2 regions of the Parvimonas parva genome follow, and region 2 is predicted to be linked to the other one. Evidence: predicted binding sites of a transcription regulator. Region 2 holds the regulator's gene; the other holds the start of a gene.
What was found. Region 2 encodes HrcA, which represses chaperone genes, less so after heat shock. Its sites were predicted from a motif close to ATTAGCACTCNATANTATNGAGTGCTAAT; they were not measured.
Positions count from the first base shown of each region.

Region 1: the regulator HrcA is predicted to act here: its motif matches at 3,941-3,969, upstream of groES (co-chaperone GroES).

Region 1 is NZ_AP038371.1:956,344-968,469, forward strand. It holds gene rlmD (23S rRNA (uracil(1939)-C(5))-methyltransferase RlmD) at 1-513, opposite strand, end outside; gene ACKTSI_RS04735 (ribonuclease E/G) at 513-1,592, opposite strand; gene ACKTSI_RS04740 (hypothetical protein) at 1,602-1,865, opposite strand; gene groL (chaperonin GroEL) at 1,992-3,623, opposite strand; gene groES (co-chaperone GroES) at 3,635-3,919, opposite strand; gene ACKTSI_RS04755 (pneumococcal-type histidine triad protein) at 4,128-6,380, opposite strand; gene ACKTSI_RS04760 (metal ABC transporter solute-binding protein, Zn/Mn family) at 6,390-7,334, opposite strand; gene ACKTSI_RS04765 (ribonucleotide-diphosphate reductase subunit beta) at 7,513-8,562, opposite strand; gene ACKTSI_RS04770 (ribonucleoside-diphosphate reductase subunit alpha) at 8,575-11,100, opposite strand; gene trmB (tRNA (guanosine(46)-N7)-methyltransferase TrmB) at 11,758-12,126, shown strand, end outside.
Region 2 is NZ_AP038371.1:584,898-597,023, reverse strand. It holds gene ACKTSI_RS03165 (ABC transporter ATP-binding protein) at 1-385, opposite strand, end outside; gene ACKTSI_RS03160 (ABC transporter ATP-binding protein) at 385-2,121, opposite strand; gene ACKTSI_RS03155 (hypothetical protein) at 2,489-2,749, opposite strand; gene dnaK (molecular chaperone DnaK) at 2,785-4,599, opposite strand; gene grpE (nucleotide exchange factor GrpE) at 4,616-5,143, opposite strand; gene hrcA (heat-inducible transcriptional repressor HrcA) at 5,159-6,193, opposite strand; gene ACKTSI_RS03135 (flavodoxin) at 6,350-6,778, opposite strand; gene ACKTSI_RS03130 (HAD family hydrolase) at 6,989-7,714, opposite strand; gene ACKTSI_RS03125 (hypothetical protein) at 7,723-8,019, opposite strand; gene ACKTSI_RS03120 (class IV adenylate cyclase) at 8,021-8,566, opposite strand; gene ACKTSI_RS03115 (metallophosphoesterase) at 8,568-9,257, opposite strand; gene ACKTSI_RS03110 (patatin family protein) at 9,266-10,090, opposite strand; gene leuS (leucine--tRNA ligase) at 10,250-12,126, opposite strand, start outside.

The sequences.
Region 1 (12,126 bases), 370 kb from region 2:
TTTAAATTCTCTTAACTTTTCTTGTAAAAATGGTAAAAATTCATTGATGGCTAAATCACTAATCGGACAGCTTTCAAGCTTTAATTTATTTTCTCCATTATCTACACAATAGCAAAGTTCAAAATTTTCATTTGTCTTTAATTCTATCTTATTTCTATAATTAAGATTTTTTTCATTTCCTAAAATTTCAACATTTCCCAATTCAATTTTAGTATTTTTTCTAAGATTGTTTAAAAACATTTTTTTCTTTAATTCAAGTTCTTTTTCATATTTCAAATTTATAAAAGGATATATATCCGTTAAGTTTTCATCATATTTATTTTCTCTAAATTCACTAAACTTTACATAATTTTTTACATATCCATTAGAAAAATTTTTCTTTTTTTGTGTTATTTCAACATCAACAATATCACCAACAAGTCCACCTTTTACAAAAATTATTCCCTCATCGCTTTTTGCAACTCCAAGTCCTTCATTAGTGTTGTCTATTATTTCTAAATTTTTTATTTCCATTATTTGCCTCTCTGTCTTGTTATCTCATATAGTCCAAGTTTTGTAAATCCGTGAAAATTCCAAATTTTATTGTCTAAAACTTGTATTTTACTAATTTTTTCTTCTAAAATTTCTTTTTCTTTTGCTTTCATATTTATAAAATCAACGATTATTATCCCTGAAATATCTCTAAAAGAAATTTGCCTTAAAATTTCATCAATAGCAATTAAATTTACACTAAGTGCATTTTTACTTTTATCGCTTTCACTTGTCTTTCCTTTTGAATTTACGTCTATAACAGTAAGCGCCTCTGTTTTTTCTATTACTATATTTATATTTTCAACTTCAACAACTTTTTTGTTTAAATTTTCAAGATAAATCCCAATGTTATAGTCATATTTTGGAGAATATTCTTCATCAAAAATCAATTCATTTTTTAAAAATTCATCATTTTTAAATTTTTTATACAACTCTTTTTCATTTAAGATACAACTATATTTTTCATTTTCAATTAAAAAGTCTTCCAAAAAATTTTCTTTTTTATATATCAATTTTGGAACCGGTAAATTATTTATACTGTCCACAATTTCTTGCATTTTTTTCAAATTTTCACTTATATCATTTAACAAAAATTCTTCATCACAATATACAGACTTCGTCCTCAATTTTATTGAAAAATTTGATTTTAAAGCCTTTATTTTATCAATATCAAATTTAAAATCTTTTAATTTTTTTGAAATCAAAATTTCTTCACTATTCTTAAATGAAACAACTGAAAAAAGAGAAGAAATTGAAAAATTCATTGAAACATTAGGCGCCTTATCTCCTGCGTTTATCTTATATATTTTAACAAAAATCACATCTCCAACTTTGATTTCTCCAATGGTATCTTTAAAATCCAAAAATCCGTTTTTTCCATTTTTAAGCTCAACAAAAAAACAATGTAGTGCTACAACTTTTTTTACAACTCTTACTCTATAAATATCTCCTATTTCAAAATCACTAATTTTTTTTACAAAATAGGAATTCAATTTGCTATCTACAACTTTTCCATATTCAATTTCTTCTTCATCTTTATGTATAAATAAATAATCTTTCAAAATTTTCTCCTATTCAATGTATTCAAATTTAATCTTTTTTTCAAAATATTTTTTCATAGGTGTAGAAAAACAAACACAAAAAATATAATTAAGTTGTGCAAGATTGTAATTATACTCTAAAATATTTTTTTTATTTTCTTTTAAATCTTTATTTTCACCTAAAACTTTTAAATTTTTTAAAATTTTATTAAATTCATATAAATAAAAACCTTGATGCATCACCAAAATAGTAATACAAATTAAAAATATAATATTAAAAAATAAAATAATCATAAAATCTCCATAAAAAAAGAACTTAGACATCATCTAAGTTCTATTTTACCATAAATTTAAATATATTCAAAATTAAATTTTAATTTTAAAAGATACTTCAACTGAATCTTATGTGTAGATTAAGGCCTACATATATCCCATTCCGGGATTCATTCCGCCAGGCATTTGTCCCATTGGTTCTTCTTTAGTAACATCAGCAACAGCAGCCTCTGTTGTTAATACCATTGATGCAACACTTGATGCATTTTGTAACGCTGACCTTGTAACTTTTGTAGGGTCAACAATTCCGCTTTCAAGCATATTTACATATTTTTCATTTAAAGCGTCAAAACCAATTCCAACTTCTGCATTTTTAACATTTTCAACGATTACAGAGCCTTCTAAACCTGCATTAATAGCAATTTGTCTAACAGGTTCTTCAAGTGCTTTAACAATTATGCTAACACCTGTTTTTTCATCTCCATTTGTTTTTTCAAGAAGTGCTTTAACTCTTGGAATTACATTTAACAATACAGTTCCACCACCAGGAACGATACCCTCTTCAACTGCTGCTCTTGTAGCTGCTAAAGCATCTTCAATTCTTAATTTTCTTTCTTTTAATTCTGTTTCTGTTGCTGCTCCAACTTGGATTACAGCAACTCCACCTGCAAGTTTAGCAAGTCTTTCTTGTAATTTATCTCTATCATATTCAGAATCGCTTATTTCAATTTGATTTCTAATTAATGCAACTCTTTCTTCGATAGCTGATTGTTCTCCTGCTCCATTTACGATAACAGTAAGTTCTTTTCCAACAGTTACTCTTCTTGCTCTACCTAACATTTCAATAGAAGTTTCTTTTAATTCATATCCTAAATCTTCTGAAATAACTGTACCACCTGTTAAGATAGCAATATCTTGTAACATATCTTTTCTTCTATCTCCAAAAGCAGGTGCTTTTACTGCTACACAGTTAAATGTTCCTCTTAATTTATTAACAACAAGAGTAGCCATTGCTTCCCCTTCAACATCATCAGCAATAATTAAAAGTGGTTTTCCTTGTTGAACGATTTGTTCTAAAACGGGTAAAACTTCTTGAATATTACTAATCTTTTTATCAGTAATTAAAATGTATGGGTCTTCAAGTTCAGCTTCCATTTTTTCAGTATTTGTTACCATATAAGGAGAAACATATCCTCTATCGAATTGCATACCTTCAACAACATCTAAAGTTGTTCCCATACTTCTTGATTCTTCAACAGTTATAACACCATCTTTACCAACTTTTTCCATTGCATCTGAAATTAGTTTTCCAACCTCTTCATCAGCAGCAGAAATTGATGCTACTTGAGCAATACTTTCTTTTGTTTCAACAGGCTTTGAAAATTCCTTAATTCCTTCAACTGCCTTTTCAACTGCCTTTTTAATTCCCTTTTGAATAATCATAGGATTTGCTCCAGCAGCAACATTCTTTAATCCTTCTCTAATAATTGCTTGAGCTAAAAGTGTTGCAGTAGTTGTACCGTCCCCTGCAACATCATTTGTCTTAGTAGCAACTTCTTTAACAAGTTGAGCACCCATATTTTCATAAGGGTCTTCCAATTCAATTTCTCTTGCAATAGTAACACCATCATTTGTTATAAGAGGCGCACCGAATTTTTTATCTAAAACAACATTTCTACCCTTAGGTCCAAGAGTAACTTTTACTGCATTTGAAAGTTTATTAATACCAGCTTCCATTCCATTTCTTGCATCTTCGTTAAATTTAATTTCTTTAGCCATTTAAAAACCTCCTAATCTTCAACAACTGCTAAAACATCAGCAATTTTTACAACAATATATTCTTTTTTATCAAGTTTAACTTCAGTTCCTGCATATTTAGAGAAAATTATTTTATCTCCAACCTTGATTAAATCTTTTTTATCTTCATCTTTTAAAATTTCATCACCAATTGCCAAAACTTTTGCAACACTTGGCGCCTCTTTTGCAGAAGTAGGAAGAACAATACCAGAGCTTGTCTTTTCTTCTACCTCAACCATTTCTATAACTAATTTATCTCCTATTGGTTTTAATTTCATAATATCCCTCCTATTAAAGTTATTAGCAGTCTATTAACTTGAGTGCTAATTGATTACAAATATATTATACCACATAAAAAACATTTTACAAACATATTTACAAAAAAAGTTTTTAATTAAAAAATTTTATTTAAATGAAACTTATTTATTTACAAAAAAATCACTCAATTAGATTTTACTCTATTTGAGTGATTTTAAATTTAGAAGATTACTTCTTTTTGTTGTCTTTTTCTTTCTTATTTTCGTCTAATTTTGTTGACTTATTAGTATTTAATTTTTCTTTTTTCTTTTCATCAACTTTTTTATCTTCAGACTTATGAATGGTATTTTTATTTTTATCTTCATTTTCTACATCAGAATTTTCATTATCTTTTTTAGCTTTTTTTGGTGCTTCTGGTAGTTTCTTTTTATATCTGATTTTTCCATTTACTTTTTCAAAATCTGCTAAACTAAATTTTAAAGTCTCACCATTTATATAAACATAAGCAATATTTCCAATAACCTGTACATCCAATTTATCTTTTAGATTATAAACTTTCATAAGATATTTTTCTACTTCTTCTCTATCAACAGTTATTTTAGACTCAATTTTTGCATTTGGATTTTCAATTATATATTTTAGAGCAGATACAATTTCTTTTGCAGTACAATCACCATATTGACCAGCTTTTGCATTTTGAATAATTTGTTTTATGGTTATTGCATGATAGTGATTTCCGTGTAACCAATAAAATATTCCTTTTGTAACTCCATTTGAACCATAAACTGGTAATGTTGTATCTAAATCTCCATAATGTCTCATTGCTCTAAGATTATTGTCAAGATATGGGATTACTTTATCTTTTATTTCCGCTTTTACACTTTCGTAAGTAAATAATTCATTTTCATCTACACCAATATCAGAGTGGTCACTTCCTTCTTTGATATATTCTGCATTAGGATAATGACTTCTTGGATTTTCGTGAACAACTGCAACCTCTTTATCTCCAACATATAAATGCCAATGATCTCCATGATCTACGATTCTTGTTACACCTTTTGGCCATTCAAATGGTTTTTCATTTCCATCTCCGTGATTACCTTGATATTCTCCAAATTCAGCATCAGGATAAAGTGATTTTGGATTAGTATATGTGATGCCTTCATTTCCTTTTGAATCGTAAATATGATAATGATCTCCGTGTTTTAAAATCTTTACTATATCATATCTGTCAACAGCATTTTTTCCCAAAACATTTATTATATTTAGATTCTTTCTAGCTTCAAATAATTTTTCACTAGCACTTGGAACATTAGGTTTTTCATTTTCTGTATTATCTTGAGAATCACCATGATTTCCTTGATATTCTCCAACTTCTACATTTGGATATTTTGAAGTAGGATCAGTATAACTGATATACTCTTTACCACTTTCAGTATAAATATGCCAATGATCTCCATGTCTTAAAATCTTTACAACTCTATCTTTTTTCTCTTCAATAATATTATCATGTGAATGGTTATTTGAATCATCTCCGTGATTACCTTGATATTCTCCAAATTCAGCATCAGGATAAAGTGATTTTGGATTAGTATATGTGATGCCTTCATTTCCCTTTGAATCGTAAATATGATAATGATCTCCATGTTTTAAAATCTTTACTATATCATATCTGTCAACAGCATTTTTTCCCAAAACATTTATTATATTTAGATTCTTTCTAGCTTCAAGTAAATTTCCACTAGCACTTGGAACATTAGGTTTTTCATTTTCCGGACTTTCTTGAGAATCACCATGATTTCCTTTATATTCTCCAACTTCTACATTTGGATATTTTGAAGTAGGATCAGTATAACTGATATACTCTTTACCACTTTCAGTATAAATATGCCAATGATCTCCATGTCTTAAAATCTTTACAACTCTATCTTTTTTCTCTTCAATAATATTAGCATGTGAATAGTTGTTTGAACTTCCTCTATTTCTATTAGAACTATGTGAGCCTACATAATTTCCAACAGTAATATTAGGAAACATACTAGATGGATTTTCATAAGTTAAATATTCATTCCCATCAGCAGTATAAACATGCCAGTGATCCCCATGTTTTAATATTGATGTTACATTTAATCCTCTTAATTTACTCTTTGAAACAACACTAACAAGAGAAAGTGAATTTCCATCTCCCAATTTTGAAGGGTCTGTATAAGTAATATGTTCTTTACCGTCTTTAGTAAACACATGCCAGTGGTCTCCGTGTTTATATGACCTAACTATATCACTCTTTTTTATTTCCGCATCAATTAAAACTTCTGTTGTCTCATCCTTTTTATAATTTGTTTCTTTTTCTACAAACTCAAAATTTTTTGTAGAACTTTTTTCATTTTCTTCCTGTTTTTTTGAACAGCTTGTAAGTAGAATTGCACTACAAACTAAAATCAAATTCATTCTATTTATTTTATTCTTTAAATTTTTACTCATAATATCTCCCTATTCATTAAATGATTTAACTAACGCTTCTAAATTTAATTCCATTAATTTTAAATAGCCCATTTTAATTTCTTCGTCAGTTAAATTTTCCATAGTATATAAAGTTGAAGTTTTTGTGTTAGTATTTTTTGCAAGAGTTTCAGCAACCTTTGGAGTTGCTTTTCCTTCAAAAAATATAGTATTTATATTATGTGCTTTAACAAATTCGGCAATTTTTTGAAGTTGTTTTGCTGAAGGTTCATTTTCAGGAGAAATACCTGTAACTGCAACTTGCTTTAATCCATAATCATTGGCAAGATAATTAAAAGCAGCATGACTTACAACAAAATATTTTTCCTTATCTTTAACTTTTGCAAGCTCTGTTTCAAATTTTTTATCTAAAGCTCTAAATTCATCTTGTGCTTTTTTTAAATTTTCTTTATAATATGCTTCATTTTCTGGATCTATAGAAGAAACTTTTTTATAAATAGTATCAAGTTGAATAATTGCATTTTTTATACTAAGCCAAGTATGTGGATTTACCATTTCATGTTTGTCTGAAAGTCCATCTCCATTATCTAAAAGAGTTAGTCCTTGAGACATATTCAAAAACTTATTTTTATCATTAACAACTGATTCCAAATCTGGAATAAAACTTTCCATATTTGCTCCATTATAAATTATTAAATCAGCCTCTAAAATATCTTTCATATCATTTGTTTTTATTTCAAATGAGTGAGGCTCCTGATTTCCTTTTATAATTGTTTTTATCTCCATTTTATCTCCAACAATACTATTTGTTAAATAAGTTACCGGAAAAAATGTAGTATAAATAACTTTTTTTCTGCCTTTTTGTTCAGTAGTTGCTATTTCTTTTGTTTTGTCATTCTTACTTGAAGAACAACCTACTAAAAAAATACATGCAACAATAATCATTGAAATAATTTTTTTAAATTTAATATTCATAATAATCCCCCTTTAAAAAATTTTAATGCAAATAATTCCTATTTGTGTTAATATTATACTACTATTAATTTTATTTTTCAATAGTTAAACTAAATTTAATATAAATTTTTTCAATAAAAAAACTAACTAATTGAAAAAAAGTTAGTTTTTAATTTATTTTTATATTTAATTTTGTTTTTTATAGATCATCTAAATCGTCATCTATTATGCTTGACTTTGAATATGCTGATGGTTTTGCCTCAAAGAAATCTGTTTTTATTGCATTAGGGTCTGAATACTCACTAACCCACTTCATACTTTCCGGTTCTTCATCATATCCGTCATAAAGTTTACCAAAGTTTAAAGCTGTACTTCTAAGATTTCCAAGATATTTTATATAATCTTCAACCATTTGCATTGTAAGTCCCGGTATATTTTCACCTAAAACATATTGTCCCCAAGCAATTTCTTGCTCAACGCCTGTTTTAATCATCTCTTTATACACAGCAACTTTTTCTTCTGTAAAAAGTTCAGGCTCTTCGTTTTGTAATTCTAAAATCATTTTTTTGAATAACCAAAGATGCGTATTTTCATCTCTATTTATATATCTGATTTCTTGTACTGAGCCTGGCATTTTACCATTTCTTCCTAAATTGTAGAAGAACATAAAACCTGAATAAAAATAAACTCCCTCTAAGATATAGTTTGCAACCATAGTTTTTACTAAGCTATATGGGTCTTTTTTTTCTTGGAATTCGTTGTATAAATCACCAATAAATTTATTTCTTGCAAGAAGATGCTTATCATCTCTCCATTGATATAAAATATTTATTCTCTCTTCAGGAGAACAAATACTATCTAACATATAGCCATAGCTTTGTGAATGCACAGCCTCTTGATACGCTTGAATTGTAAGGCAAAGATTAATTTCATTTGCAGTAATATATTCCCCAATGTATGGAAGATTAGCAGTTTGAATACTATCTAAAAATATAAGAAAACTTAAAACTTTATCAAAAGCAGTTTTTTCATATTCGTCCATTACCTTGTAATCTTTTAAATCTTGAAATAAATTAATTTCTTCAGGAATCCAAAAGTTATTCATCGCATTACGATACCATTCAGTTGTCCAAGTGTATTTTACATTATTAAAATCATTTAAGTTTGTAGTATTTCCATTTATCATTTTTCTTTTTGATAATTCAATATCTCCATTTTCATTAAAAAGAGCTTTTTTATTTAATTTCATAATCTTTCCTTTCTAAGCTGAACAGCTATCACATTCTTCAATATCTAAACTTTTACTTCTTATATAATAAATACTTTTCAATCCAACTTCACAAGATAAAATCAAAAGTTTTAAAATTTGACTCATCTTATAATCAGTTGTAATGTAAAGATTCAAACTTTGTCCTTGGTCAATATGTCTTTGTCTAACTCCACCCGCTCTTATAGACCAAGTTTGGTCAACTTCGTGAGCATTTTCATAAAGCCAAAAAGTTTCAGGAGTTAAATCCGGTGCAACTCTTGGAATAATTGAACCTTTCTTTTCTTCAAGAAAATATCTCATCATAACAGGGTCAACACCTGCAGTAGTTCCTGCAATAATCGAAGTTGAGCCTGTTGGTGCAACTGCTAAAAGATATGCATTTCTAAGACCGTTTTTTGAAACTTTTTCTTTAAGCTCAAGCCATTTTTTAGAATTGTACTCTCTTTTTTCAAAATATTTTCCATTTTCCCAATCTGAACCTTCAAAATATTTGTAACTTCCCTTTTCTTCTGCAATTTTTGAACTTTCCTTAATTGCAAAATAATTTATCTTTTCATAAACTTTATCCATAAATTCCAAATGTTCATCAGTTTGCCACATAATTTTATTTTTAACAAGAGCATGATGATAACCACTTGTTCCAAGTCCGATTGCTCTGTATTTTGAATTTGTTATCTTAGCAAAAGGTGTTGGATAGTAATTTAAGTCAATTACATTATCCAAAGCTCTTACCATTGTCGAAACGACAAATTCCATTTCATCATCATTTTTCAAATCTATATTTCCAAGAACAAGACTTGCAAGATTACAAACAACAAAATCTCCTGCCTTTACATCAGTAACAACATGTTCTTCTCCATCTATTTGCATAATCTTTTCTTCACTATCTAAAATCTCACTCATATTCTGCATAATTTCAGTACAAAGATTTGAAGAGTAAATCATTCCTTTATGTGAATTTGGATTTGTATTATTCGCATTATCTCTATTAAATATAAAAGGAGTTCCCGTTTCAACCTGACTTTTTAGAATCAACTTAACTAAATCTTTAACGCTTAAAACCCTCTTATCAAGTCTCGGCTCTTTAATGCAAAGTTTATATTTTTCTTCCCATTCTTCTCCATAAAAATCTTCTAAACAAAATCCCATTACTTCCTTTACTTCATGAGGACAGAATAAATACCAATTAGAATTTATATTTTCCTTTGCTAAACGCCAAAATAGATTTGGAAAACAAATTGCAGGAAAAACATCATGTGCTTTCATTCTATCATCGCCGTTATTTGTTCTAAGATTTAAAAATTCAGGAACATCTCTATGCCAAACATCTAAATACACAGCACAAGAACCTTGTCTAACACCAAGTTGGTCAACAGCAACAGCTGTATCATTTGCAAGTTTTATCCACCTTATAACTCCACCTGCAACACCTTTAAAGCCACGAATATCTGAACCTGTTGCACGAACCTTGCCAAAATAAAGTCCCATTCCACCACCATGTTTAGAAACTTGTGCAAAATTATCAATACTTCTGTAAATTCCCTTTAGAGTGTCAGGAACAGTATCTATGAAACAAGAAGAAAGTTGATGAAACGGCTTTCTTGCATTCGACATCGTAGGAGTTGCAACAGTTGCCTTTAAATTGCTAAGTACATCATAAACTTTTTTAGCAAAAGAAACCCTATCTTTTTCAGGAATAGCAAGATGCATTGCAATTCCCATAAACATTTCTTGCATTGTTTCAATTACCTTTTTATGTGAATCGCATATTAAATATCTTTTATAAACTAAATCTAAAGATGAATAAGTAAATAGTTCATCTCTTGAATTATCCATATATTTTTCAAGTTCATCAATATCATCATTAGAGTAATTTTCCAGAATATATGCCCCATATAAATTAAGTTTAGTTAAAACTTTTATCTTTGATTTAAAGTCAACAATATGCAATTCCTTTTCGTAATTAGAAATTCCTTTATGAATCTTATAAGCATAAATTCTCGCAGAAATGTACTCCCAATTTGGATTTTCTTTTGAAGTTAATTCAGAAGATGCCTTTATCAAAAGCTCAACCTTTTCATTCAAAGTTGAATTAGGCTTAACAAAAGATAAAAATTTTCTAAATAACCTATCAAGTTCATAACCTTCAGTTGAAAAATCTTTTTGAATTTTCGCAAAAATTTCAATTAAATTCTCATCTTCAATATATTCTCTAAAAGAATTTAATTCCTTTCTCAAAGAATTTCTCTTTTCTCTATATAAAATGTAACTTTTCAAAGTATCATAATGATTATTTTTAGTTAAAGTCTTTTCAACATAATCTTGAACTTCTTCAACACTTATACTTACATTTTCTCCCTTGTCTTTCAAAATATTTTCAAAAACTTCATTCGCTAAATTTTTTGAAAGAATTTTTTTATCTTCATCACCAACGCTAACAAATGCCTTGTAAATTGCATTCTCAATCTTTGAAATATCAAATGATACCTCAGATAAATCCCTCTTTATAATCTTCAAATAAATCACCTCCGGTAATTTATACCCAATACAAAACAAAATATATATAGAATAAAATTTTTATTTTAAACTATATATAGTATATTTATTTATTTTTATTTAAAAATTTCTACTTAAACAAAAATAAAACTACTAGTAGTTTAAAAAATTTTTGATTAAATAAAAAATGTGATATAATAAATATAGTTTTGTGTTTTTACAAAAATATATTTATTTCATCATATTTACCATTAAAAAATTATCTAAAACGAAAATATGTTATAATAAATATAGTTTTGTGTTTTTTACAAAAATATATTTATTTCATCATATTTACCATTAAAAAAATTATCTAAAATGAAAATATGTTATAATAAATATAGTTTTGTGTTTTTTACAAAAATATATTTATTTCATCATATTTACCATTAAAAAATTATCTAAAACGAAAATATGTTATAATAAATATAGTTTTGTGTTTTTTACAAAAATATATTTATTTCATCATATTTACCATTAAAAAATTATCTAAAACGAAAATATGTTATAATAAATATAGTTTTGTGTTTTTTACAAAAATATATTTATTTCATCATATTTACCATTAAAAAATTATCTAAAATGAAAATATGATATAATAATATGTAAGAATAAAAATTTTTTATGAAAGGAAAATTAATGAGACTTAGAAAAAAATGGTGGGCAGTTCCCGAAATGAAAGAAAATGAGCAAGTAATATTTGATGCTCAAAACTTAAAAGGAAAATGGAATGAAGAATTTAAAAATAATAATCCGATAAACCTTGAACTAGGCTGTGGAAAAGGAAAATTCATTAGCGAAATTGCAGAAAGAAACAAAGATATAAATTACTGCATATTAGACCTAGACACAAATGCAATCGTATATGCAACAAGAAAAATAAGAGATTTGGAACTATTAAATGTTCGTGCAATCCCTACAAACATAGAAAAAATTGACGAATTTTTTAACGAAAAATCTATCTCAAGAATTTACATAAACTTCTGCAACCCTTGGCCAAAGAAAAGA
Region 2 (12,126 bases):
CATGTTCAATAGTTGAAACGTCTTTCATTATAGTTTGAGAAAGGTCTGAAATATCATGTTTTGAAAAGAAAGAAAGTGGTAAATTTTTCAAAATATTTGCAATTTCAATTCTAAGATTTGCACTTTCCTTGTAAGTTTCATTATATAAATTATCATATTCAATAGACATAATTACATACATCACGACAAGCATAACTAATATTCCGATGATAAAGAAAACTAGACTATTTGATTTCCCTTCAATAATATTTTGAACAAATATCATAAATAAAATCATTGGTATCATTAAGCTACAATATGATAAAAAAGAAGTAATTGATGCTTTTACAACTCCAACCGTACCTTTATCAGTTAATTGAAATATTCTTTTTAACATTTTCATAATTACATCCTCCATTCATTAGATTTAGAGAATAAATCTTGTAAAAATTTATATCTTCCACCAATTTCCATAAGCTCTTTATCAGTTCCTCTTTCAATGATTTTTCCATTATCTATAACTAAAATCTCATCTACATTTCTTATTGAACTTAATCTATGAGCAATCATAATTACTGTTTTATCCTTCATTAAATTAGAAAAAGCTAATTGTATTTCATGTTCGTTTTCAGGGTCAGATGCAGCCGATGCCTCATCTAAAATTATAATCTTAGCATCTTTTAAAATCGCTCTGGCAATGGCAATCCTTTGAGTTTCCCCACCGGATAAATATACACCTTTTGAGCCTATAACTGTATTTTCACGAGTTTCAAACTTATCTAAAATTTCTTCACATCTGGCAAGCTTTAAAGCATTCATAACCTCTTCGTAACTTGCATTTTCATTTCCAATTTTTACATTTTCAAAAATTGTAGTCTTGAAAAGTTTTGAATTTTGAAAAACAAAAGAAATATTCTTCATAATCGCATCTTTTGAATATGAAGAAATATTTTTACCACCTATCAAAATTTCTCCGTCTTCAATATTATAAAAACCGGAAATCAATTTTGCGATAGTTGATTTTCCACCACCTGATGAACCTACAAGCGCATAAGTTTTATTTTCTTCAAGTTTAAAACTTAAATTTTCTAAAATATTTTTTGTATCATATTTAAAAGTTACATTTTTGAATTCTATATTAAAATTAGAAAATTCTTCTTTGTTTCCATGATTAATATTATTTTTTCCCATTTCCACAAAAATATTTTCCAACTTATCTACTGCTTGAGTCGCCATAAATTGATGCATTCCAACATACATAATTCTCATAAAGCAACCAAATAATGTTCCTACAAAACAAGTAAAGAAAATTAATTTAATCATTATTTCTATATTAGATTGTCCACCATTTGAGAACATAATCGCAAAAGGAATTACATACGCAGACGCTCCAAGCAAAAGAATTTGAAATATAACATAAGGATTTTTACAAGTTTTACTATAATCATAAGCACATTTAGAATAATCCATAATGGCATCATAAAAAGATTTAAAAGAAAAAATTGACGCTTTAAATATTTTTAAAACTTGCATTCCTCTAACATATTCAACTGCCTCGCTATTAACTCTTTCCAATGCCTTATTATACTTATCCATAAATTCAACTTCACCAAACATAAGTTTTGTAAAAATTCCAGCTAAAATTGATAAAATAACAGTAGCAATTCCAAGATATAAATCTACTGCAAACATAATTCCAAATAAAAATATTGGAGTTATAACAGCAATTGTTATATCCGGAATTAAATGCGCAACAATCATATGTGTATCACTCGCATTATTATCTATAATTTTTCTAATTCTCCCTGACTCATTAACATCAAAAAATGCAAATGATGCACTCATCAAATGCTTTATCCCTGCCTTTCTAAGATTTGTTTCCAATCTGAATGCAAATAAATGAGTAAGCCCTACTGAAACAAAATAAACAAAAGATTGCAAAAGCATAACAACAAAAATGGTAATTGCATAATATTTTGCCTGTGTAAAATCTTTTTTCAACAAAAATTCATTTAAAAACTTATACAAAAACCAATAAGGCAACATTGAAAGTGCAGATGAAATAATACTCGTTATAATAGCAATATAAACAAGATATTTTTTGTCAGGCACATACTTAAATAATTTTTTGTAAATATTCATTTAACCCTCCTAAATTTTTTTATTTGGTATAAAATACCATATAGCAAAAATATTTTTAACTACTCCCATAAAAAATATTTTTACCCAACGACGTTGTCGTCGTTTAAAATTATTATACCACTTTCAATATTGCTTTTCAATATCTATGATAACAATTTCTATTTTTATTTTATAATATGGGAAATATTTTTTAATAATAATGATTTAAAAAAATATAAATAAACAACAAAAAAGACAACCTAATATTTGAGGTTGCCTTAAAAATTTTAACATATTCTTGGACACTATTTTACAAAAATTAATTGTCAATTTATTCTTTTATAGGATTTTTTATCTTTTTCCAAAATTTTAAACGATTAATAATATTCTATGATAAGAACTTTTTATTATTTTCATCTAATAAAAATTTATAAATATCTTCTGGAGAAACTTTTTTTATTTTATTTCTACTAACCTTTTCTAAATTTTTAACTTTTCCTTCTGTTGTAAATAAAAACACTTTTCCATCTAAATTTTCATATAGTTTAGCATCAATATCTATATCCCCCTGTTCTACTTGAGTAAAAGCTTTCTCTCCATTTTCATTAATCAAAACATATTCATAAAGCTGAGTTGATTTTAAACACAAAAAAGGTAGCACCTAAGCACTACCTTGATTTTTATCTATTTATTTTCTTCTTCATCTACTACTTCGTAATCAGCGTCAACTACATCATCTTTCTTTTGTTCTGCTCCTTGTGGGTTAGCATTTTGATATAATTTTTCTGAGATTTTGTAGAATTCTTGAGTTAAAGCATCATTTTTAGCTTTAATATCTTCTGTATTATCAGTTGTTAAAGCTGTTTTTAATTCTTCAAGTTTTGAAGTAACTGCTGATTTTTCTTCTTCTGAAATCTTACCTTCTAAGTCTTTTAAAGTCTTTTCAGTTTGATATACTAGAGATTCAGCGTTATTTTTAACTTCTACTGCTTCTTTTTTCTTCTTGTCTTCTTGAGCAAATTGTTCAGCTTCTCTAACCTTTTTGTTGATTTCTTCTTCTGATAATTTTGTTGATGCAGTAATTGTAATCTTTTGTTCATTACCTGAACCTAAGTCTTTTGCATGAACATTTACAATTCCGTTTGCATCTATATCAAAAGTAACTTCGATTTGTGGAACTCCTCTTGGTGCTGCAGGAATACCTGTTAATTGGAATCTTCCTAATGTAGTATTGTCGTGAGCAAATTCTCTTTCACCTTGTAAAACGTGAATATCTACTGCGGTTTGTCCATCAGCCGCTGTTGAAAATATTTGACTCTTCTTAGCTGGAATAGTTGTATTTCTTTCGATTAATCTAGTCATTACTCCACCCATTGTTTCAATACCTAATGACAATGGAGTTACGTCTAATAATAATAAGTCTTTAACTTCTCCAGTTAAAACTCCACCTTGAATCGCTGCACCGATAGCAACACATTCATCTGGGTTAATATCTTTTTGTGGTTCTTTTCCAATTAATTTCTTAACAGCCTCTTGTACTGCAGGAATTCTTGTTGAACCACCTACTAAAAGAACTTTATCAATTTCTGATGCAGTAAGTCCGGCGTCATTTAATGCCTCTCTAACCGGAACTAATGTCTTATCAACTAATGATGAAGTTAATTCTTCAAATTTAGCTCTCTTAATATCCATATTTAAGTGAACAGGTGCTCCGTCAACAGCAGTAATGAATGGTAAATTTACATTTGAAGTCATTGTAGTTGAAAGTTCTTTTTTAGCTTTTTCAGCAGCATCTTTTAATCTTTGCATTGCTGTTACATCTTTACTTAAATCTATTCCATTTTCTTTTTTGAATTCTGAAACAAGATAGTTCATTAAAACTTCGTCGAAATCATCTCCACCAAGTCTATTATTTCCTCTAGTAGATAAAACTTCAAAAACTCCATCTCCTATTTCTAATATAGAAACGTCAAATGTACCACCACCAAGGTCAAATACCATTATTTTATGTTGTTCAGTGTCTTTATCCATTCCATAAGCAAGCGCAGCTGCAGTTGGTTCGTTAATAATTCTCTTAACATTTAAACCTGCAATCTTTCCTGCATCTTTTGTAGCTTGTCTTTGGCTGTCTGTAAAGTAAGCCGGAACTGTAATTACTGCCTCTGAAACAGTTTCTCCTAAATAGCTTTCAACATCTGATTTAATTTTTTGTAAAATCATTGCTGAAATTTCTTCAGGACTATAATCTTTACCATCAATTTTTACCTTGTAATCTGTTCCCATTTCTCTTTTAATTGAAATGATTGTTCTTCCTGCATTTGTAATAGCTTGTCTTTTTGCAGTTTCCCCTACTAATCTTTCTCCATTTTTTGCAAAAGCAACTACTGAAGGAGTCGTTCTATTTCCTTCAACATTTGCAATAATTGTTGGTTCTCCACCTTCCATAACAGCTACTGCTGAGTTTGTTGTACCTAAATCAATACCTATAATCTTTGACATAATATTTTCCTCCTAATTATTCACTAACTTTAACCATACTAGGTCTAATTACTTTATCTTTAATTTTATATCCTTTTTCAAAAGTTTCTAATATGACACCACTTTCAACTCCGTCTTTACTTTCAGTCATAACTGCATTATGTAAATTCGGGTCAAAAACAGCACCATCGCTTTCAATTTCTTCCAACATTTCAGTTTTTAAAATTGATTCAAACTGCTCTTTAATCATAATAAAGCCTTTAACTACATCATCATCAACATTAAGATGAATAAATGCTCTATTAAAATTATCTAAAACAGGTAATAACTTCAAAATTAAGCCTTCATTTGCAAGTATAATAGAATTTGACTTTTCTCTTTCAGTTCTATTTCTATAATTTACAAAATCAGCTTGAAGTCTTAAAAGTTGATTTTTTAATTCTTCAATTTCTGAATTTAATTTTTCCTCAACTTCATTAAAAGAATTTTCTTCTAAATTTTCATTAGATACTTTTTCGGTATCTTCTTTAATTTCATCTTCTAAAATTTCTTTATTTTCTTCCAACTATTTCGCCTCCCGTCATTTTAAAATATCATTCATTCTATCATTTAAACTTAACATAGTTGATATTATCTTTTCATAATCCATTCTAGTTGGACCAATAACAGCTATCTTTCCTTTACTACCATTTCCTAAATCATAAGAAGTAGCAACAATGGTATTCTCATTTAAAAAGTCTTTATTATTTTCACTTCCGATACTAACATAAATTTCATTTCCATTATAACTTAAAAACAAATCTTCCAATTCATTTTTATCTTCTAAGAAATGAATAAGTTCTTTAGCCTTATTCATATCCCTATACTCCGGAAAGTTAAATATATTTGAAATACCTTCAAGCTCAATATCAGACTTTTCAGTTTTTGAAACCTCTTTTTCTATCAAGCCGGAAACTTCTGTAATAAATGGAATTTTTGAAACAAAAGTAAATTTTAAAAACTCTAATCTTTCATTCAAATCAGATACTTTAACATTTATTAAATATTTCTTTAAATAAAATATCAGTTCTTGTAAAATTTCTTCATTAATACTGTTTTTAACATCAAAAACGGTATTAACAACTTTTCCTGTGTCAAAAACTAAAACCAAAACATAATAATTTCCACTTATATTTATAACATCAATACTCTTTACAGAACAATCCATATAATCTGTAATCATAGTTGCCGTTATACATTCTGTAACCTCAGAAATTATCTTCGCAGATTCTTTAAAAATCTTATTTTTTTCATTAATATGCTTTGCCAGAACGTCAATTCCATACATATTTTTTGAAATTTCGTCAAAATGTGAAGATAATAAATAATTAACATAATGTCTATAAGCCTTATCCGACGGAATCCTACCGGAAGATGAATAGGCCTTGTTTAAAAAACCAAGCTCTTCCAAATCACTCATTTCATTCCTAACAGTAGCTGAACTTATTCCCATATCATATTGTTTGGAAATTGTCCTTGACCCAATAGGCTCAGAAGTACTGATATAACTATCTATTATGGCATATAAAATTTTCAATTTTCTATCATCAAGCATTTTATCACCTCTTTTTAGCACTCAACCTCTTAGACTGCTAACAATATTATATTACTATTATTCCCCTATGTCAAGTTTTAAAACAAATTTATTTAAAATTTATTTAAAATTTATTTAAAATTTATTTTCATGCACAAAAAAAGTAGCCCTAAGGCTACCTTTAAATACCTATTTAACTTATGCTTTAGCGATTTTTTCTCCAAATGCTACACAGTCATCTTCGTCTTCTGGTGTTGGACAATCATATACGCAAAGAGGTTCAGCTACGATTTTAGCTCCAACTCCTTCACATCTAACTTTCCAGTCTTTCATCCATTTTTGTCCTTCGTTCCATTCATAAGAACCGAATAAAGCAATCTTTCTTCCGTTTAATTCTTCTTCAACTTCTTCAAACATTGGTTCGAAACTTGATTCTTCAAGAACTTCATCTCCCATTGCTGGACAACCAAATGCAACTAGGTCGAAATCATTTAACATATCTGCTCCAAAATCATCACAGAAAATTACTTCAACTTCTGAACCTGCGTTTTCAATTCCTTCGGCGATACAATCAGCCATTTTTTCAGTATTACCTGTACCTGACCAATATACAACTGCTACTTTCATTTAAAAGTCCTCCTTAAATTTTAACTAACAAAGTAAAAGTTTATTGTATTTAAAAGTAAAATACAATACAATTAAATTTTCAACAATATTAGTTTTATTGTAAATTTAATTAATAATTTTTACAAGATAATAATAACAATAATCTAAAATTTTGTCAACTATTTTAAAAATTTTTATAATTAAAATAATTTTATTTTAATACTATATAAATTATAAAGTTACTACATCTGCCTTTAGTTTATATATAACGTCTTTTCTCTCAACGATTATATTTACTTTTTTTGAAAGTTCTTCATCATTTTTTATTTTTTCCAATAATCTTTTTGACGGATTAATCGTATAGGCATTGCCAAATCTTCTAAGCATTGATAAATCTCCTGTGGTATCTCCATAAGCAAAAGATTTTTCAATATCTATATCATACTTCTCAATCAGTTCTTTACAAACTCTATCTTTATTTTCACTATCCCACATCGGAAGAATTTTACCATTAAATTTTCTATTTTCATCGTATAGATACTTTGTAGCTCTATATTCTGTAATATCATATTTCTTAGCCATTTCTTCAACTAAAAAGTCCGGACTTCCAGAAACAAAAAATATTAAATGACCATTCTTTTTATGAAATTCTAATTGATTTCTTGAAAAAAGATAAACTCTTTCACACACTTTTTGAACAGATTGTTCAGCTATAAACTTATTATATTCAACGTCAAAGCCTTTTAAATCTGTAATATATTTTTCAGCAAGTGCCTCAATATAAGCATCATAAGCCCCATATCTATTAACATATTCCATATATAATTGCTTTACATCATTGACCCAAATGCTCTCATCTAAAATTTCATATTTTATAAGTCTTTTAAAATGTTCAATCATCAAAGATTCTCTCGCAATAGTTCCGTCAATGTCAAAAAAACTGGCTATATTAGACATGCAATCACCTACTTTTTCCTAAAGTTCATAAGTATTAAAGCATAGAAAAGCGAAACCACTCCACTTGTACCTATAATCATTGCATAATACAATGAATTAAGTCCTCTTGGAGTTATAATATTTGTCCAACCATCTGCTAAAAATACTGTTCCTGTTATTATTAAAACAAATGCAGGAATAAACTTTAAAAATCTATATTTTGCTCTGCTAAGCAAATAAGTTACAAGCATTCCAACAAATATCGCAAGCAACACGATAACAACAGATACTCTTTTTTTCAATAAAATTTCAAATAATTCCTTCATACTAAAACCTACTTTCTAATTCTTCTTTAAGTTCCGGTAAAGATTTAAGACATACATTGTCTTTGCTTATTTCCAACAAATCTAAAACTTCACACAAATCATCATAATGAGAAACCTCTATTTCCATATAAGGATATGGATAAACCTCCTTATCCCAAACATCAATATCTATATGTGCTTTTTTAAATGAATATGAAGTTCTAAACTTTTTCTCAATATCTAACTTATCATATCCCAAAAATTTTAAAATCTTTAGCATTTCAGAGCTATTTTCCAAAGGTACATTGTATTCATTAAACTCTTTAAGAATTTTATTTGCCTTATGTTCTTTGTAAGTAAGTTCCGAATTTATTTCTTTTCCATTTTCATCTAAAAATTTTCTAATTCTTAAAAAACTTCCCCTTGGAATACAATCAAACTTCGAAGAAGATAATCTTATATTCTCCTGATTTTCAGTTCGTAAAAACTTTGCGCCTAATTTTTTTAACTTTTCTTTTATTTCTTCAACATCTATATTTAAAATCTTAACTTCTAACTCTTTTTCCATTTTATCTCCTAATAAGTCTTGGAATAAATTTTAAGTAATCGGCAGAAAGACAATGAAACTCTATACCATCAACAACCTCATCAACAACATTATTTAACGAATGTGCGTGTAAATGCCCATATAAAACAATTTTTATATTATGCTCTTTTGCAAATAATCCAAAGTCATTAAGTGTTCTGTCCTTTTCTACCGGTGGATAATGGAAAAGACAAATTATTTCCTTTTCCTTATTTTTAACAGAATTGAAACTAAGCTCTAACCTCATAAGCTCTCTATTATAGATTTTTCTGTCCGTACTTTCAGAAAATTCAGAGGACTTTGGAGAAAGCCAACCTCTTGTTCCGATAAAGACATAATCTTCAGTTTCAATACTATTATTTTGTAAAAAAAACATATTTTTTAAATTTAATTCTTTTATCTTATTTAAACTACTCCACCACAAGTCGTGATTACCTTTTAAAAAAATCTTTTTTCCTGGAAGTTCTTCAATTCTCTTTAAATCATTATAAGCCTCTTCAATCTTCAAAGCCCAAGAAATATCACCCGGAACAATAACATAGTCATCGTCCTTTACAATTTCTTTCCAAGATTTAAACATTCTTTCTTCATAGTTTTCCCAAGCGGAGCCAAAAACCTCCATAGACTTATCCCCAGTATAATCTAAATGCAAATCAGATAAACCGTATATCATTCTAACTCCTAAACAAATTTTTTAACATTTTCAATACTTTGACTTGCAACCATATATCCCTCTTTATACAAATCGACAACATCTTGCATATTTGTTGTAAATGATTTGAATTTCAAAGGATTGATAGGTGCAAAAACAATAGCTTTTTCATCTTTTTCTAATCTATCAATTAAATCCATAGTCTTATTATATCTATCTTTTTCATTTTCCATTGATTCTATAAATTTCGGATAATCTTTATAACCAAATCTTACGATATCACTAATATCAGAATTTGTTCTTCTGTATCCTCTATTTTTGGCAAGTAAAATTACAAATTTATCATAACCTTTTTCAATCGCTCTTTCAAGTGGATTCGTATTATGCATTCCACCGTCAAAATATGGAATTCCATCAATCACAACACATTTTGCCATATCAGGAAGAGCAGAAGATGCTATTATCTTATCAACCATATCTAAAGTATTTTTAGCATCTTTTGATGAAAAGAATTTATAACTACCATCAATCAAAGAAGTAACACCTGCCTCAAATTCAGTTTCAATATTTTTATCAAATTCAGGAAAATCAAAAACTCCATTAACCATAGCTTTTAAATCTATCGGCTCTGATGAATTTTTTAAAACTTCCATATTTTTTGAAAATTCTAAAAATAATTTATTAACATCAAAAGCAATACCACTAACAAATTCAAAACCTGTAATTGCTCCGGCAGATACACCAACAACATAAGGAAATTTAATTCCATTTTCTTTAAAATAATCCAAAACCCCTTTCAAAAAGGCACCTCTCATCGCTCCACCTTCGATTACTAATGCAACCTTATTTTTCATAAAAAACTCCTTATTTTTTAAAATAATTATATTTTATATTGTACCATAAAACAAAAAAATATACAAAAAAAGTAAGTCTATTAAACTTACTTTTTTATAGTTTGAAAACAAATTTATTAATTAATATAAATTAAAATCATATTTATTATTTATAAATTTCTATTTAACAACTATGTTACAAATTTTTCCAGGAACAAAAATTTCTTTTACTACTGTTTTTCCTTCGATGAATTTTTTAACACTTTCGTTGTTGTAAAGTTCTTCTTTAAAATCTTCAAATTTTGCATCTTTTGCAATCATTAAAGTAGCTCTAACTTTTCCGTTTATTTGAATTGGCATTTCTACTTCTGTATCAATAGTTTTTGATTCATCATACTTTGGCCAAGTTTGTTCGAAGATATATCCTCCAAAATTCATTTCTTGCCATATTTCTTCTGTAATATGTGGAGAAACAGGATTTAATAAAATTAAAAATATTCTTAAATCTTCTCTTGAAATTTCTTTTGCAGAATAAAATTCGTTTATCAAAGTCATAAGTGATGCTATTGCAGTATTAAATTTAAGATTTTCAAAATCTTCTGAAACTTTTTTAATTGTCTTATGGATTGACTTTTCTAAAGATTTTGTCATTTCTTCACTAGAATTAGTTATTTCTTGTAATTTCCAAACTCTATCTAAGAATTTTCTACAACCGTTAATTCCACCGTCAGACCAAGACGCACTTCTTTCAAAATCTCCTAAGAACATTTCATAGCATCTTAAAGCATCTGCTCCATATTTGTCAATCATTTCGTCAGGATTTACTACATTTCCTCTTGATTTAGACATTTTTTCTCCATTTTCTCCAAGAATCATTCCATGAGAAGTTCTTTTTAAATATGGTTCTTTTGTATTTACAACTCCTATATCATAAAGGAATTTATGCCAAAATCTTGAGTATAATAAGTGCAATGTTGTATGTTCCATTCCACCATTGTACCAATCAACTTGACCAAAATAATCTAAAGCCTCTTTCCCAACAAGACTTTCTTTATTATGTGGGTCCATATATCTTAAATAATACCAAGAAGACCCTGCCCATTGTGGCATTGTATCTGTTTCTCTTTTTGCCTTTCCACCGCATTTTGGACAAGTACAATTTACAAAATCATCAATTTTTGAAAGTGGAGATTCTCCGGTTTCAGTTGGTTCAAATGAATCAAGCTCAGGTAATCTTAATGGTAATTCTTCTTCAGGAATAGCAACCCAACCACATTTATCACAATGTACTAGAGGAATCGGTTCTCCCCAATATCTTTGTCTTGAGAAAACCCAATCACGAAGTTTGAAATTAGTCTTTTTATTTCCTATTCCAAGTTCTGATAAATATTCAAAAATCTTTTCTTTTGCATCTTTAACTGAAAGTCCGTTTAAAAATCCTGAATTAACCATAATTCCTGTATTAGTGTCTGTATATGCTTTTTCATTAACATTTTCTCCACCACTTACTACTTCAACAATTTCCAAGCCAAATTTTTTAGCAAAGTCAAAATCTCTGGTGTCATGAGCAGGTACAGCCATAATTGCTCCACTTCCGTAAGTCATCAAAACATAATCTGAAATAAATACTGGAATTTCTTTTTGTGTGCAAGGATTGATTGCAGTAATTCCGTCAATCTTAACTCCTGTTTTATCTTTATTCATTTCTGTTCTTTCAAATTCAGATTTCTTTTGAACTTCTAAAACATATTTTTCAATTTCTTCTTTATTTTTTATTTTGCCAGCATATTTTTTTAGTAATGGATGCTCACAAGAAATAACCATATAAGTTGCTCCAAAAATTGTGTCAGGTCTAGTAGTATAAACTAAAATATCATCATCAATATCTTTCATTTTAAATTTAACTTCCATACCATAACTTCTGCCAATCCAGTTGATTTGTTGAGTTTTAACTCTATCAATAAAATCAACTTCTTCAAGGTCGTCTATAAGTCTATCTGCATATTCAGTTATCTTCAACATCCATTGATTTTTAACTTTATGTATAACTTCTCCAC